DNA from 3 places in the Enterococcus sp. AZ163 genome. Region 2 is predicted to be linked to each of the others. Evidence: riboswitches for the same ligand, from Rfam matches in the RefSeq annotation. Region 2 holds a riboswitch; each other region holds the start of a gene.
What was found. Region 2 has a riboswitch for thiamine pyrophosphate ahead of IGI46_RS11170 (thiamine-binding protein). Riboswitches for the same ligand answer to the same signal wherever they lie in the genome.
Positions count from the first base shown of each region.

Region 1 (4,359 bases), 1.7 Mb from region 2:
AGCGTGACGTAACTTCTTTTACCTTTAAAGCTAGTTGATAAAAGTCGTACGTAGATAATTCCTTCTCCCGCAGCTGAACAAGGGTCACTCCATTCTGGCAAGCCTCTTCAATGATAGTTAAAAACTGTTCCTCTGTGAAATCATAACGTCCAGTAACTAGATAGAGTGTTAGCAGCTCTTTTTTCATCGTATTATCCCCTTCACTTGTTTGTACCATTCCTGATTCATCAATAGTGACAATTGGTTCAATGTGGCTTGACGAAAATCAGCCAAGCCCTCTGGCACCAGCTCCTTCGCCTTTTCACCGCAGCAATTAAAATAACTTACTGCTGCTGCAACCGCCGGAAAAGCTTCTAATCCTATCCCTAATAATGCCGCAATTAAAGCCCCCACGATATCTCCAGTTCCGGTAAAACAGTCAAGCTCAGACACACCATTTTGCAGCAAACAATTAGTCGTCTGATTTACAACCACATCTACTGCGCCTGTAGCAAGAAAAGTCGTGTGTGGATACTCGGCGGCTAAGACTTCCAGCGCTGCTGTTAATTCTTTTAGCGCTGCTTCCGATTGATCCAACGAACTCCCGTCAACCCCTCGTCCATGGCTTTCCAACATACATAATGCCCGCATCTCAGAGATATTCCCCTTCACTACCTCAGGCTGCTTTTTCATTAATTGCTGAGTCAGCTCTGCTCGCAAAGGACTGGCTGCCAAGCCAACCACATCAATCACCGTCGGCTTATGATTCTCCTCAGCAAAACGGCTGGCTTCTAAAATATTGGCTTCTCGCTGTGGCGAAATATGACCTAAATTCAACAATAAACTGTCTGTTTGCTGGAAAAAGGCTGGAAATTCACGGGCATCATCTGCCATTACCGGTTTAGCACCGATGTATAATAAAGCATTTGCCATTGACTCACAGGTAATTTCATTGGTAATGCACTGAACCAACGGTGATGTTGCTAAAGGAAATATTGTTTTGACCATTTCAGATAATCCGTTCATGCTTGCTCACTCCTCAAAAATAATTGCTGACATCTTTTAAATACAGGCACCCGATACAAAAGCTTCCATACAAAGTAGGCGACCAGCGATCCAATCAAGGTAGCCCCGACAAATCTAGGGGTGTAAATCAGCCAGTACATTCCCTGCTGACTTCCGGTAAACAAGACCATTACTGGATACGATAGTAACGAACCAATAATTCCCGTTCCGATAATTTCTCCCAAAATAGCTCCGTATAAATTATTGGTCATTCGATACAATAGTCCAGCTAAAAATGCCCCAAAAACGGCACCTGTTAATGCCAATGGTGGAATTCCCAACAACAACATTCGGATAATTCCACAGCACAGTGCCATCAAGGTTCCATATAAAGGCCCTAGTAATCCCCCTGCCAGCACATTCATCACACTCGACATCGGCGCCATCCCCTCTACTCGGAAAAGTGGCGACAAAACTACATCTAGAGCAATCATCATTGCCAACAACATCATTTTCTGCAGCTTCTCTCTTTGCAACCTTCAACATCCTTCCTTATCTTCAAAAACAAAAAAGACTCCTCACTAAATAGAAGCAAGAGGAGTCTTAAAAAAAGCCCGACCAAATAAATGGACGGGCGAGATTCATGGTTGTATGACATTTCCCTGCGCCAGTTCTAACTGTTTCAGGTTCCATGGGTATAATCTCAGCTTTGCAGCACCCCAAATGTTTCTATTTATGAAATTGTGGTTAAAGTATAGCATAGTTTTTTTCATTCTAACAGGTATCTCAGCAGATTTATCCTAAAAGCTGTGCTATCCTTACCACATAGAAAGGAGCTTTTTATGCAAGAGCCAACATTTTCCACAATCCATCATATTGCGATAATTGTTTCTGATTACCAAAAAGCTCGCAACTTTTACGTGAATATTCTGAAGCTTCCCATCTTAAGAGAAAACTATCGAGAGGAACGTCAGGACTATAAATTGGATTTGCAGCTGGCTAATGGTGCTGAATTGGAAATCTTTGCTCTGCAAGGTCCACCAAAACGCCCAAGCTATCCTGAGGCTAGCGGTTTACGTCATTTAGCTTTTAAAACAGATGCCATTGAAGAAACGATCGCTTACTTAGAAAGCTGCGGAGTCGCCTGTGAACCCATCCGCATCGATGCATTTACTGGTGAAAAAATGACCTTCTTCTTCGACCCTGACGGCTTGCCTTTAGAATTACATGAATAAAGTCAGCAAAAGCTGCTGGCCTTATTCGATTTTCTTCCCTAATTCTTTTTCCAGGGAGAGATCATTTACTAAATTTTGGATGACTACTAAAGCCTTTGGCGTAACATATGGGTCCATTACAATAACCGGGAAATCATCAGGAATCCCCTCCACTGACCCCGTAGTAATCAGTCCATCATATTGAAACATTTCTTCGTACATTCCATGCTTATGATCGACCACGTTCTCAAAGTATGAAATGTCAAAATTACCATGAACAATTCGTCGGATATGCTTGGCTAAAAACGATTCTTCTGTCGGCGTCAAATCGGATAAGAGCAGGAGTCGAATGGTCTGATCTTGTTCGACTAGCATCTGTAAGCTATCTACTTCTGCTGTCAAAAGCAGATAGATATAATTCATGATAAAATCTTTTTCGCGATACATTTTATATTTATCTACAAAATCCTGAACAATGTTGGACACTCGCTCAATTGGTTTTTGATACATGATCGCTGTCATCTCAAGGAAAGTATCCCGGCTTCGACGCAAAATCGAGATAAATGAACCGGCTTGATCATAGAGATAATGGTCATTCGATAATACGGAAGCCATATTAATTAACCGCTGCTTGCTCATTTTCCCACCTGACAGCTCGTTAAAGCTTTCAGCCAACTCATAATGTTTGGCGTACAAATCCTGATAAAGTAAGTTGTCAGACAATGCTAGCTTTCGATGCTCATTACTAAAAACAACCACATCCGCATATACCAGCCACATACAATCTTGCATAATTTCATCAGTCATTCGTATGCGGAATAACTCATAGGCTGTCTTGCTCAGCGCATCATAGTATGGCTTAGCTGGAACAACAAAACCTGTTTTACGTAACTCTGATGGTGGATACGCATGGCGATTCTTTATACGCCATAAACTGACATAAATCGTATAAATCAGGCGCTTTTGAAAGATATATTTTTTATACAGGTTGTTTTCTTCAATGAACTCAACCACGAACTGCTCGATAGCATTGAATTGGTAATCCTTCAGCATAGGCAAAATATTCTCAAAGGCATTTTGCTTTTCAATAAAATAGCGATAGTAAAAATGTCTTATGACACTTTCTTTTCCTTCAATCCTTAAAGGACGGTATTGAAGATACATTCCTGCCTTTTCCAGTGTATACTTTACCTTTTTCAAGTAACGTTGTGTATTTGACACACTTAGATACAGTCGTTCTGCTAAAGTTGTGATATTGTCGCATTCCTCATACAGTAACTGCTCAATAATCTGAAATTCCTGCGATCGGATAAGCATATCTGCGTACAAATTACCGATACTAACCCTATCCTTCATCGTTAAACGATAAAGTCCTTTATACTTGTCAATATGAAAATAGCCCAAACGTTCATTGATTATTCTGACATCCTCTAACAATATTGGCAGTGAACAATTCAGTTCACTCAGCAGCTGATCACTGGGCAGTCCATCTCGCTTATAATATAAGAGTTCAACCAATTTTAGCTTCCGTTTATTACCTGTACTAAGAATATCGCGAAAGTCCATTCCTATCTCCCCCTTTTAAATTATCCTGCAATTTGAGAGTATCAGGTTTTTATATTTTTGTAAATTTCACTTGTGTAAAAAGTCTAAATTATTTACCAAACCGCCATTTTTGAAATATTACATGCCAATCATAATGGAATTCTTGTTATACGAATAAGTGATCATTCAATAAAAACTGAAACAAAAAAATCAGCAGATCCCAGTCTGTTCGATAGCCGGACTCCCTGCGACCATCGAACAAACTAACATCTACTGCTTTAGTTCATTGTATTTTTGTTTACTGCTTTTACTTTTGGAAATTGGATATTTTAGTGCATTCTTAGCTAATTTCTCCGTAATAATCTCATCAATATCAAAATCTAAATTATCAGCTAACATATAAGAATAAATTAGTACATCTGCTAACTCTTCCTTTAAACGTTCAGGTTTTTTGCGTGCCTCCTCGGAGGTTTTCCATTGAAACAGTTCCAATAATTCAGCAGCCTCCAATGAAATAGATAAAGCTAAATCTTTTTCATTGTGAAACTGGCGCCAGTTGCGCTCATCTCGGAACTGATTGACTTTCTCCATACTGGTCATCGATCTTCTCCCTTTC
Region 1 is NZ_JBIPAO010000001.1:648,559-652,917, forward strand. Features, by position in the region: gene thiE (thiamine phosphate synthase) at 1-187, opposite strand, end outside; gene IGI46_RS03270 (hydroxyethylthiazole kinase) at 184-1,005, opposite strand; gene thiW (energy coupling factor transporter S component ThiW) at 1,002-1,520, opposite strand; TPP riboswitch at 1,627-1,716, opposite strand; gene gloA2 (SMU1112c/YaeR family gloxylase I-like metalloprotein) at 1,827-2,219, shown strand; gene IGI46_RS03285 (helix-turn-helix domain-containing protein) at 2,241-3,764, opposite strand; gene IGI46_RS03290 (nucleotide pyrophosphohydrolase) at 4,014-4,343, opposite strand.
Region 1: another riboswitch for thiamine pyrophosphate. It lies ahead of thiW (energy coupling factor transporter S component ThiW); the one in region 2 lies ahead of IGI46_RS11170 (thiamine-binding protein).

Region 2 (4,359 bases):
AGATAATCATTGGTAAATCCTGTATTTTCAGGAATTTCTTTATCAATTAGTTGGTTTTTTCCTAACCAGGTATAAAAATCATTCCAGCGCTGCGAATCAATATATCCCCATCTATCTTCGTCGGCACGATATTGTTCGGACAACCATTTTTGACTTGCCAGAACTAGGTCTTTGTTCAACTCAGGTGCCTCTTCGACTAAAATATCGGCAGCTTCCTCGGGCGACTCAATGGCGAACTCGTAACCTTTTTCAGCGGCTTTTAGGAATTTCTTCGCCACATCTCCATGCTCCTTTAAGAAGTTGTCGTTTGAGATAATTACAGGCGTATAATAGTCAAACACCGGATTCAAATCCTTAAAATAAAAGTAATCAATTGGGACACCTTCGCTTTCAGCAGAAACGCCACCCCAGCCGTAGAAAACCCAGATAGCATCCGCTTGTTTTTCCTTCAATGCCATCGGTTCATCCACAATATTATTCGGAATCAAATTAACTTTTTCAAAATCACCGCCGTCTTTTTCCATTACGTTGGCGATAGTGGCTTGCTCAACAGGTGAATCCCATGTAGCATAGGTTTTGCCTTCCAATCCTTTAGGTCGGTCAATACCTTCACCCTTAAGAGACATGATACCAGACGTATTATGCTGTAAAATAGTCGCTACAGCTGTGATTGGTAGTGAATCATCTGAAGCATAGCTCGGTGCTAGCGAATCTTGAGCGCTAATTCCAAATTGAGCTTTGCCACTCGCTACGATTGCGGAGGCATCTCCATCAGAGGGTTGCACAATTTCAACATCCAATCCTTCTTCTTCAAAATAACCTTTTTGTTGTGCTACGTATAGTCCTGTATGGTTGGTATTAGGTGTCCAATCTAACACAAACGTAATTTTTTCCAACTCTTTGTTTTCTGTTGCGCTTTGCTCATTGCTACATGCTCCTAGAACCAATAAACTACTCAAAGCAACTAATGCTCTCCACTTTACCTTCATTTTTACTCCTCCTATACTTCTTTTTTCCAGGGCATAGCCAATTTTTCTGCCAAATTGACCAATGCCATCAGTAATAAACTAATTAATGAAATCAAAAAAATTACTGCAAACATCTTGTCAAAATCATAAGATTTTCGTACTCGTGTCATATAGACACCTAATCCTTCAAAGCCGCCCAGCCATTCTGAGATAACCGCACCAATTACTGCATAAGTCACAGCGATTTTTAGAGCAGAAAAAAAATCACCAAGACTTGCGGGAATCTTGATATGCCAGAAAATTTGTCTGCGATTTGCTCCCATCGAACGTAATAGCCGCAATTCATCCTGATCAACAGAAGAAAAGCCATTCAACATAGCAACGGATACTGGGAAAAACACAGTGATGACAATCAAAACAACCTTTGGTAAAACGCCAAAACCAAACCAGATTGTCAATAAGGGTGCAATAGCAACAGTGGGAACAGTTTGCGTTAAAATCAGCAGGGGATAGATAGCTTTTTTCACTCTTTCGAAGTTATCCATAAAAATTGCAACTGCGATCCCCAGTGACATTCCTAAAAATAAACCTAATAACGCTTCGATCAATGTGATTCTGGAATGGAACAATAGTAAATCAAAATCATTGATAAAGGCCTGACCAACCTGTAAAGGAGAAGGGAGCATGAACGTTGGAATCCATCCTAACGAACTAACACCTTGCCACACCATAAGAAGGACGAGTACCGAAACACCAGAGTAGAGGTTAATGCTGGTGCTTTTTCGTCTTTTCTTCAATCCCAAACACATCTCCTTCAGGTTTGTAAGTGATTTTTACATAAGCAGATACGCCTTGAGATCCCGCTTTAATTGCAATCAGTTGACAGTTTTTGACGATCTCCATCAATTCATCATAATTTCCCTCAATACTTGTTTCAAACGCCCCAACCTGATAAGTCAATCCTGTGCTTGCTATATAAGCGATTACTTCATCAACAACACGAACAACTTCTGATTCACCTTCTACTTTTGGTAGTACTTGAATTGCGATACCTGCTTCCATTTTTCTTCCTCTTTTCTTGAAATTAATTAAAATAAAAAGGCATTTTCCCCAATAGAGAAAATGCCTAAAATAACCAAAAATGATTCTTTTTTTTGACATGCTCCCTACGCTGGTCTTAACCAACAGGTTCAAAGGGTCAGGTTTTTAACCTTCTCAACGCTTGTGCGTCCCCCTGCATCTTTATTTAATTGTTTTTAATAATACATTTCTTTGATTTGTTCGTCAACATACTTTTGAAAATCAGTAAAACAAAAAACGATTAAAAACGATAAACGGGTTTTAATCATTTTTGTTTTATACTTGATGAATGTCTAGATCTAGATTGTAATAAGGTTCCAAGATAGCATTATTAATTCCTTTTTCCGTAACAATAGTATCTAAAGAAGTAGCACTATCAACAAAGAAAGTTGAAGTTGTGCCAATTTTTTCTTTCGTTACAATACCGATTTTATGAGAACTTTGTTGAAGCAATTGTTTTTTTATTGCAGCTTCTTCAAATGATGGGACAGTGATCCCTTTTTCAATATCGATTGAAGAGATACCCAGTATACACAGCTCGATATTGATACCTTCAATTGCTTTTAATGTAGCAGAGCCTTTTAATACTTTAGAATGTTTATCCAACTCACCAGGCAACAAATTGATGGTAATATGCTCATGATCGCATAATGCTAATGCAATCGTAGGGCTATTGGTGATAACTATCCCACTATAATCGTTAGGAATGTTCTCTGCGAAAAAAAGATTCGTTGTACCACTATCAATGTAGATTACTTTTTTTCCATCAATTAGTGATGCTGCTTTTTTGGCTAGCATTTTTTTGCTGACTGAGTGTTGATCAATTCGGTGCTCAAATGGCAGGTTGGTGTTATCCAATCTTAGCGCGCCACCGTGAACGCGTTGGACAAGTCCAAGCTTAGCTAGTTCTTGAAGATCTTTTCGAATTGTATCTTCCGTTACCTCTAATTCTTTGGTGAGATCGTTTACTAAAACTTTACCTTCTGCCTCTATTTTGCTCAAAATATATTTGTGGCGTTCGCTTTTTAACATTATTTTCTCCTTTAATCGAAATTTATTGATTTTTATCGTTTTCCATTGTATAATGATAGCATAAAGAAATCGATTAATTACTGACACGTGCTATTTTAATCCATATTTCTTTTGTTGTACACCTAATGTTAGCGCTTAAAAGAAATCAACTTGGAGGATGATGCAGTTATGAAGTTTGGAATATTTTCAAAAGTTTTTCTGAAGTACCCGTTGGACGACGCTTTGAAGAAAATTGCTGGTTTGGGTTTTGAGAGCATTCAATTTAATTTTGCTAATGTTGGTCTACCTAGTTTACCACAGTCTGTAGAGAAACATATTTTAGAGAATATTAAGGACTCTTGTGAAAAAAATGGGGTTGATATTGCCGTCATATCCGGTACGTTTAACACTTTAGAGTTAGATGAGACCAAAAGGAAAGAAAATTTAGCTGGATTTGAAACGGTTGTAAAATCTGCAAAAATGCTAGGCGTTCCTTTTGTTTCTATATCAACAGGTAGCTTTAATCAAGAAGACTTTTGGAGTCCTCATCCTGATAATCATACTGAGAAAGCTTGGGAGGTACTTAGCAAGTCTATCGAAGCTATGCTCAAAGTAGCTGAAGAAAACAACGTCACCATCGTTTTTGAACCAGAGCAGGCAAATGTCGTTAGCTCAGCAGAAGATTCTTTGCGCTTGATTAATCTATTCGACTCTAAACATCTAAGAGTGCTGTATGATCCGGCTAACATCGTGACAATAAAAGATGCTGACAATCAATTAGAAAAAATAGAACGTACACTTGAGCAACTCAAAGATGTAATCTCGCTAGCTCACTGCAAAGACGCTCTTGTGACTGATAAAGAAATCAAATTTGCTCCCGTTGGAAAAGGTACCATTCCATTGGTGGAATACTTAAGGAAACTAACTAAGTTTTATGACGGGCCAATTATTATGCATGGATTAGAAGAAGAAGACATTGAATATGCACTAGAAAATTTAGGATTAATGGAGGAAAAGTAAGATGACAAATATAAAAAAAGATGACAAATTAGTGAAAATTGGGGTACTTGGAGCGGGACAAATTTCACAGGCTGCCCACTTTGATTCAATTAGACGATCTAAAAATGCTGAATTGTATGCAATCTGTGATGTAGATGAGTACTTACTGAATGAAATGAATAGTATCTATCACCCAACGAAATTGTACAGAGACTTTGATGAAATGCTAAAAGATCCAGAAGTTGACGCAGTGGTTATTGGGATCGCAGATAATTTCCACGTGCCAATGTCAATCAAAGCA
Region 2 is NZ_JBIPAO010000001.1:2,345,570-2,349,928, forward strand. Features, by position in the region: gene IGI46_RS11160 (ABC transporter substrate-binding protein) at 1-989, opposite strand, end outside; gene IGI46_RS11165 (ABC transporter permease) at 1,001-1,765, opposite strand; gene IGI46_RS11170 (thiamine-binding protein) at 1,734-2,129, opposite strand; TPP riboswitch at 2,115-2,214, opposite strand; gene IGI46_RS11175 (DeoR/GlpR family DNA-binding transcription regulator) at 2,325-3,080, opposite strand; gene IGI46_RS11180 (sugar phosphate isomerase/epimerase family protein) at 3,249-4,079, shown strand; gene IGI46_RS11185 (Gfo/Idh/MocA family protein) at 4,081-4,359, shown strand, end outside.

Region 3 (4,359 bases), 2.0 Mb from region 2:
TTTTGAGTAGTGAGGGAATAAACTTGGTATTTTTTTATCGCTTGCACCATTCGTTTAGAAGCACATTGATGAGAACTATCAAATGGAAAAAGCAATCGTGCTTGCTGGATTGCCTCTTTATAATTTAATTGTTCTGATGGATATAAGTGATGTACCTTCATTAGCATCCTCTCCTAAAAGAAAAGCCACAAAGCTGATAGCTTTGTGGTTTTTGATTAATACGTTCGTTGTTCCATGTTGAAAGCATCGCGCATCGGTTGTGTTGCTTTTCCGACTGGTGTAACTGCCTCTAGTTCCCCTTGTACAACAATCCTAGTAATTCCATCGATTTCCCCACATGTTACCAAAGTAACTTGACGCCTATCAGGAAGCACATCCAAATACTTAACTTCCGTAGGCTGTACTCGAACTTTAAGAGCCGTCCGGTAAGTGTAAATATTGTTCAGATCTGTCAGATAGATCTTATCACCTTCTTGGATGTTATCTAATGGTGTAAACAATAATCCTGCTTCTGCTGCCCGATGACTCGCTAAACCATAATTTCCTTCGCCCATTTTTTGATCAGGTTCTAATGTACCAGCACCGTATAACAAGGCTTCATTGGATAGACCCTTGAAAATAGGTAAATTAATAGCTACAGAAGGGATCGCAATACCACCAATAACTGGTAAACGTTTATTACTTAATTGAGCGCGCATAACTGCTTCGGTACTAGCGGGAACTACCGCATCAAAATCAAAAGGCATGTCCTCCTGCAAGTTTCGATCAATGTCTTCTTTAGATAATTTTGCAACAGAATAACGGTCGCCATTATACTGAATAAGAAAGTTTTTTATTTGATTATTAAAAATTAATGCTAAACCGACTAATAATAATAAAAGTAAAAAAAAATTAATCAGCCAATTGTGTTTTTTTCTTTTCCTTTTCATGAACAGTCCTCCAGATTATACTCGATTTTATCATACCATAATGAAGGCGTAAATCATTCCGTTCAAAGTACTAGTTTTAAGATATTTTAAGGAAAATAATCCACTCATATTTTTCCGATTCAGAAATCTTATTATACTGAAAGTTTCTTGTGAAAATTATTGCAAAAGCGTTTTCAGTTGTAATGTAATTTTAAAATAAAAGAAACGAGCTTTTTTTTAATTGATAGGTTAAAATGATGATGATGACGATTTGAGAGGGTGAACAGTTTGCCAGATATGCTTTTTGTATACATTGATACAACCAGTAATGCCGTTTTTTCAAAAGGACTTTCTCCATCAGATTTTGTGGAGGGCATTGTTCATCAACCAGATCACTTGCTGTTACTGGATCCAGCAGTTGAAATTGGTGAATTTGATACACACAGTGGCTTAAAAATTATCAGTGGAACACAGGCCGTTCACCATTTTTTTACTAATAAACACTTTATTCAATCCACTGCAAATAAATGGATTGACTTTACAAATCCAGCTTTATTAAAAGAATTAACACCTTTAGAAATCTCTGAATTATTATATTTTGGTCATATGCGGACCCATTTGCACTCACCATTCTTTTATAAATTGCAAAATAATTTTGTTTACTTCAATTTGGGCAGCGAAACTTTGCGAGTATATTACCGTTACTTAGATGAATTTTACCGAATTCTAGCCAATAAAATTACTCGTATCGCACTAGAAAAAGTCAATGACAAACGTTCTTTCTTCCGCAAAGGCGCCTCTGTTGCTCACTTAGATGGAGAAATCTTGAAAGATTTGTATCCGATCTTTCAAGAAGGAGCTGTTTTCTGTTTTTCACAAGCTAAGCTTGAAAATAAACTTTATCGCGTACCAATTTATTTATCTGACGAAAAAGGTTGGCGCAAACACCAACCTACTTATAAACAAGATCAAAAAATGGGGACATTAACTTATGACCTTGGTCGCCAAAAATGGAGCTTGTCGTTGGAGAAAGATGATTTAGCCTTTGCCTTTCGCTAAAAAACCACTTTTATCATAACTGACAAAAGTGGTTTTTTCGTTTATCTACTTTTTATTTCCAATTTAGCGGCATCACGAGGTAAAAATAGCTGTGGTACCTTTTTTACAGCAATTATTGTAATTGTCGCTGTAAAAATTCCGGTGGCTATCCCACTGGCACCATTCATGATAAGAGAAAACATCCACGGGTTCATTCCCCATAATGCATAGCTACCCCAAAAGACTACGCCGGCAATAAAGTGCCAAAAGAATCGAGCCCCAGTCCCGGCCAAACTGCCTAAAATAATATTTTTTGTTACTTCTCGAGAGTTATTGTTCAGTAAAGCTTGTTGAACTTTGGTTGCATAAATCCCGGCAAAACCAGCAAAGGTAAATGCTATCGGGTATTCAATTAATACTTGTGAGAGACTTAAATAGTAAACATCTCCTGCTGGAAAATGTAGGATTCCCCAAATGAATGCTGATAACAGAGCGGGTCTTAATCCCCGTCTCAGAGCAAAAATTGTTAATGGGATCATTCCTAATGAGATTGTGAAACTGCTGCCGATGTTAGTGGGAATCAGCGAAAGCATAAAAGCTAATGCAGCTACAATTGTTCCTTCCACCATAATTCTCGTTTTGTTGTGCATAAAAAAACTCCTCCTTTTGAACATACAGTTCACAAAGGAGAAGTAAATATATTTACTTCATCACAATTCCTACGCTCGCATGACCGATACAGGTACTAGGGTTTAGAGTGTCCTCATTCTCAGCCCGAAGGCTCCCCTTTGTGACAGTATTATTCTTTTAGTATTTTTTACTCTTATAGTATAGCACACTATTTACCTAATACAAACAATTAACGTGATACTCGCTCCTGATCGCCGTTAGGTGCCAACGTAGTCACCTTCTTTATACGATCTACCGTCAGCATTTGCAATTGATTATCTTGCGTACGAACAACTAAAGAATCATTGCCAATCGCTTTAGGCAGCCAACCTGAGACGGTTTCATATTTTTCCGAATCTTTTTCATTCTGTACTTGCAAAACAACTAAACTATTGTGTAAGGCAGCTGTTTTGAGTTGACTCATTATCGTTTGATTCGCCTGCTCTTGTGCACGTTTATCAGCAGAATCATTTAGAAAATCAGACAAAAAACGGAAGGATGAACTAGAAAAGGCCTTAATTAAATTTTTTTTAGCTTTTTCAGGTATCTTCTTCATGTCAGTTTCCTCCTTGGCTGTACTCTGATTTTACTTAAAATTGAGCAAAATTACAATAAAAACTACTCTCCAAAAAAAGTTAACCAGTATGGCAAACCTTCTTCAATTAAACTATAGGTTTCGTCAAAATCACCAGTATACCAAGGATCAGGAATTCCTTGGCCTTTTTTTTCAGGGACTAAGTCTAAATACAAATGAATTTTCCTATGTGTCCCTTCCGGTGCTAAGAGCATTAAATCCTCCACATTTTCACGATCCATTCCAATGATATAATCCGCGCGGTAGAAATCATCCGTTGTTATTTGACGTGCCCTTATACCTTTCGAGCTGATACCGTGCGCTTTTAAGATTTTTTGCGTACCGTGATGAGGAGAATTACCAACTTCCCAACGACTAGTTGCTGCTGAATCTACAGTAAATTCTGCCGATTCGCTCCGTTGTTCAAATTGATTCCGAAACATAGCTTCCGCCATTGGTGAGCGACAAATATTACCCATACATACAAAAAGAATTGATTTCATTAAATTGCCTCCTTCAAGCTAAAAAAATAATTTCGTGCTATATTCTATACATAGAAATGAGGTTGATACTATGAGTCGTATTTTTCTTTCTGCCAAAATTCCAACAAGGGGCACTAAGTTACTGGATGAAGCAGACTTAGATTACGAAATTTTTGAAAATGAAGGCGTGATTCCAAAAAAAGAACTCTTAGAAAAAGTTCAAGATTGCCAAGTATTGATTTGTCCGTTATCAACAACTGTAGACCGAGACATCATCGATCAAGCACCACATTTGCGTTTAATTGCCAATTTTGGCGCTGGTTTTAATAATATCGATACCGCTTATGCTAAGGAAAAGGGAATCTATGTAACCAATACTCCGGTTGTTTCGACTAATGCCACTGCTGAACTCACCGCTGGACTGATTATTTCCTTGTCCCGGAGAATTGCTGAAGGTGATCGCTTAATGCATGGCATCGGATTTGATGGCTGGGCTCCCCTTTTCTTCTTGGGACATGAGTTAAAAGACAAAACTTTAGGCATCATAGGCATGGGAAAAATTGGTCAGTCACTTGCAGAGAAAATGAACGCTTTTGGCATGAAAATTATTTACAGCCAACGGCATCAATTACCCGCTGAACAAGAACAAGCTCTTAATGCACAATTTCGCACCCAAGAAGAGGTCATC
Region 3 is NZ_JBIPAO010000001.1:314,644-319,002, forward strand. Features, by position in the region: gene IGI46_RS01645 (patatin-like phospholipase family protein) at 1-161, opposite strand, end outside; gene IGI46_RS01650 (class A sortase) at 216-929, opposite strand; gene IGI46_RS01655 (hypothetical protein) at 1,197-1,967, shown strand; gene thiT (energy-coupled thiamine transporter ThiT) at 2,009-2,596, opposite strand; TPP riboswitch at 2,646-2,744, opposite strand; gene IGI46_RS01665 (hypothetical protein) at 2,806-3,171, opposite strand; gene IGI46_RS01670 (low molecular weight protein-tyrosine-phosphatase) at 3,234-3,692, opposite strand; gene IGI46_RS01675 (2-hydroxyacid dehydrogenase family protein) at 3,763-4,359, shown strand, end outside.
Region 3: another riboswitch for thiamine pyrophosphate. It lies ahead of thiT (energy-coupled thiamine transporter ThiT); the one in region 2 lies ahead of IGI46_RS11170 (thiamine-binding protein).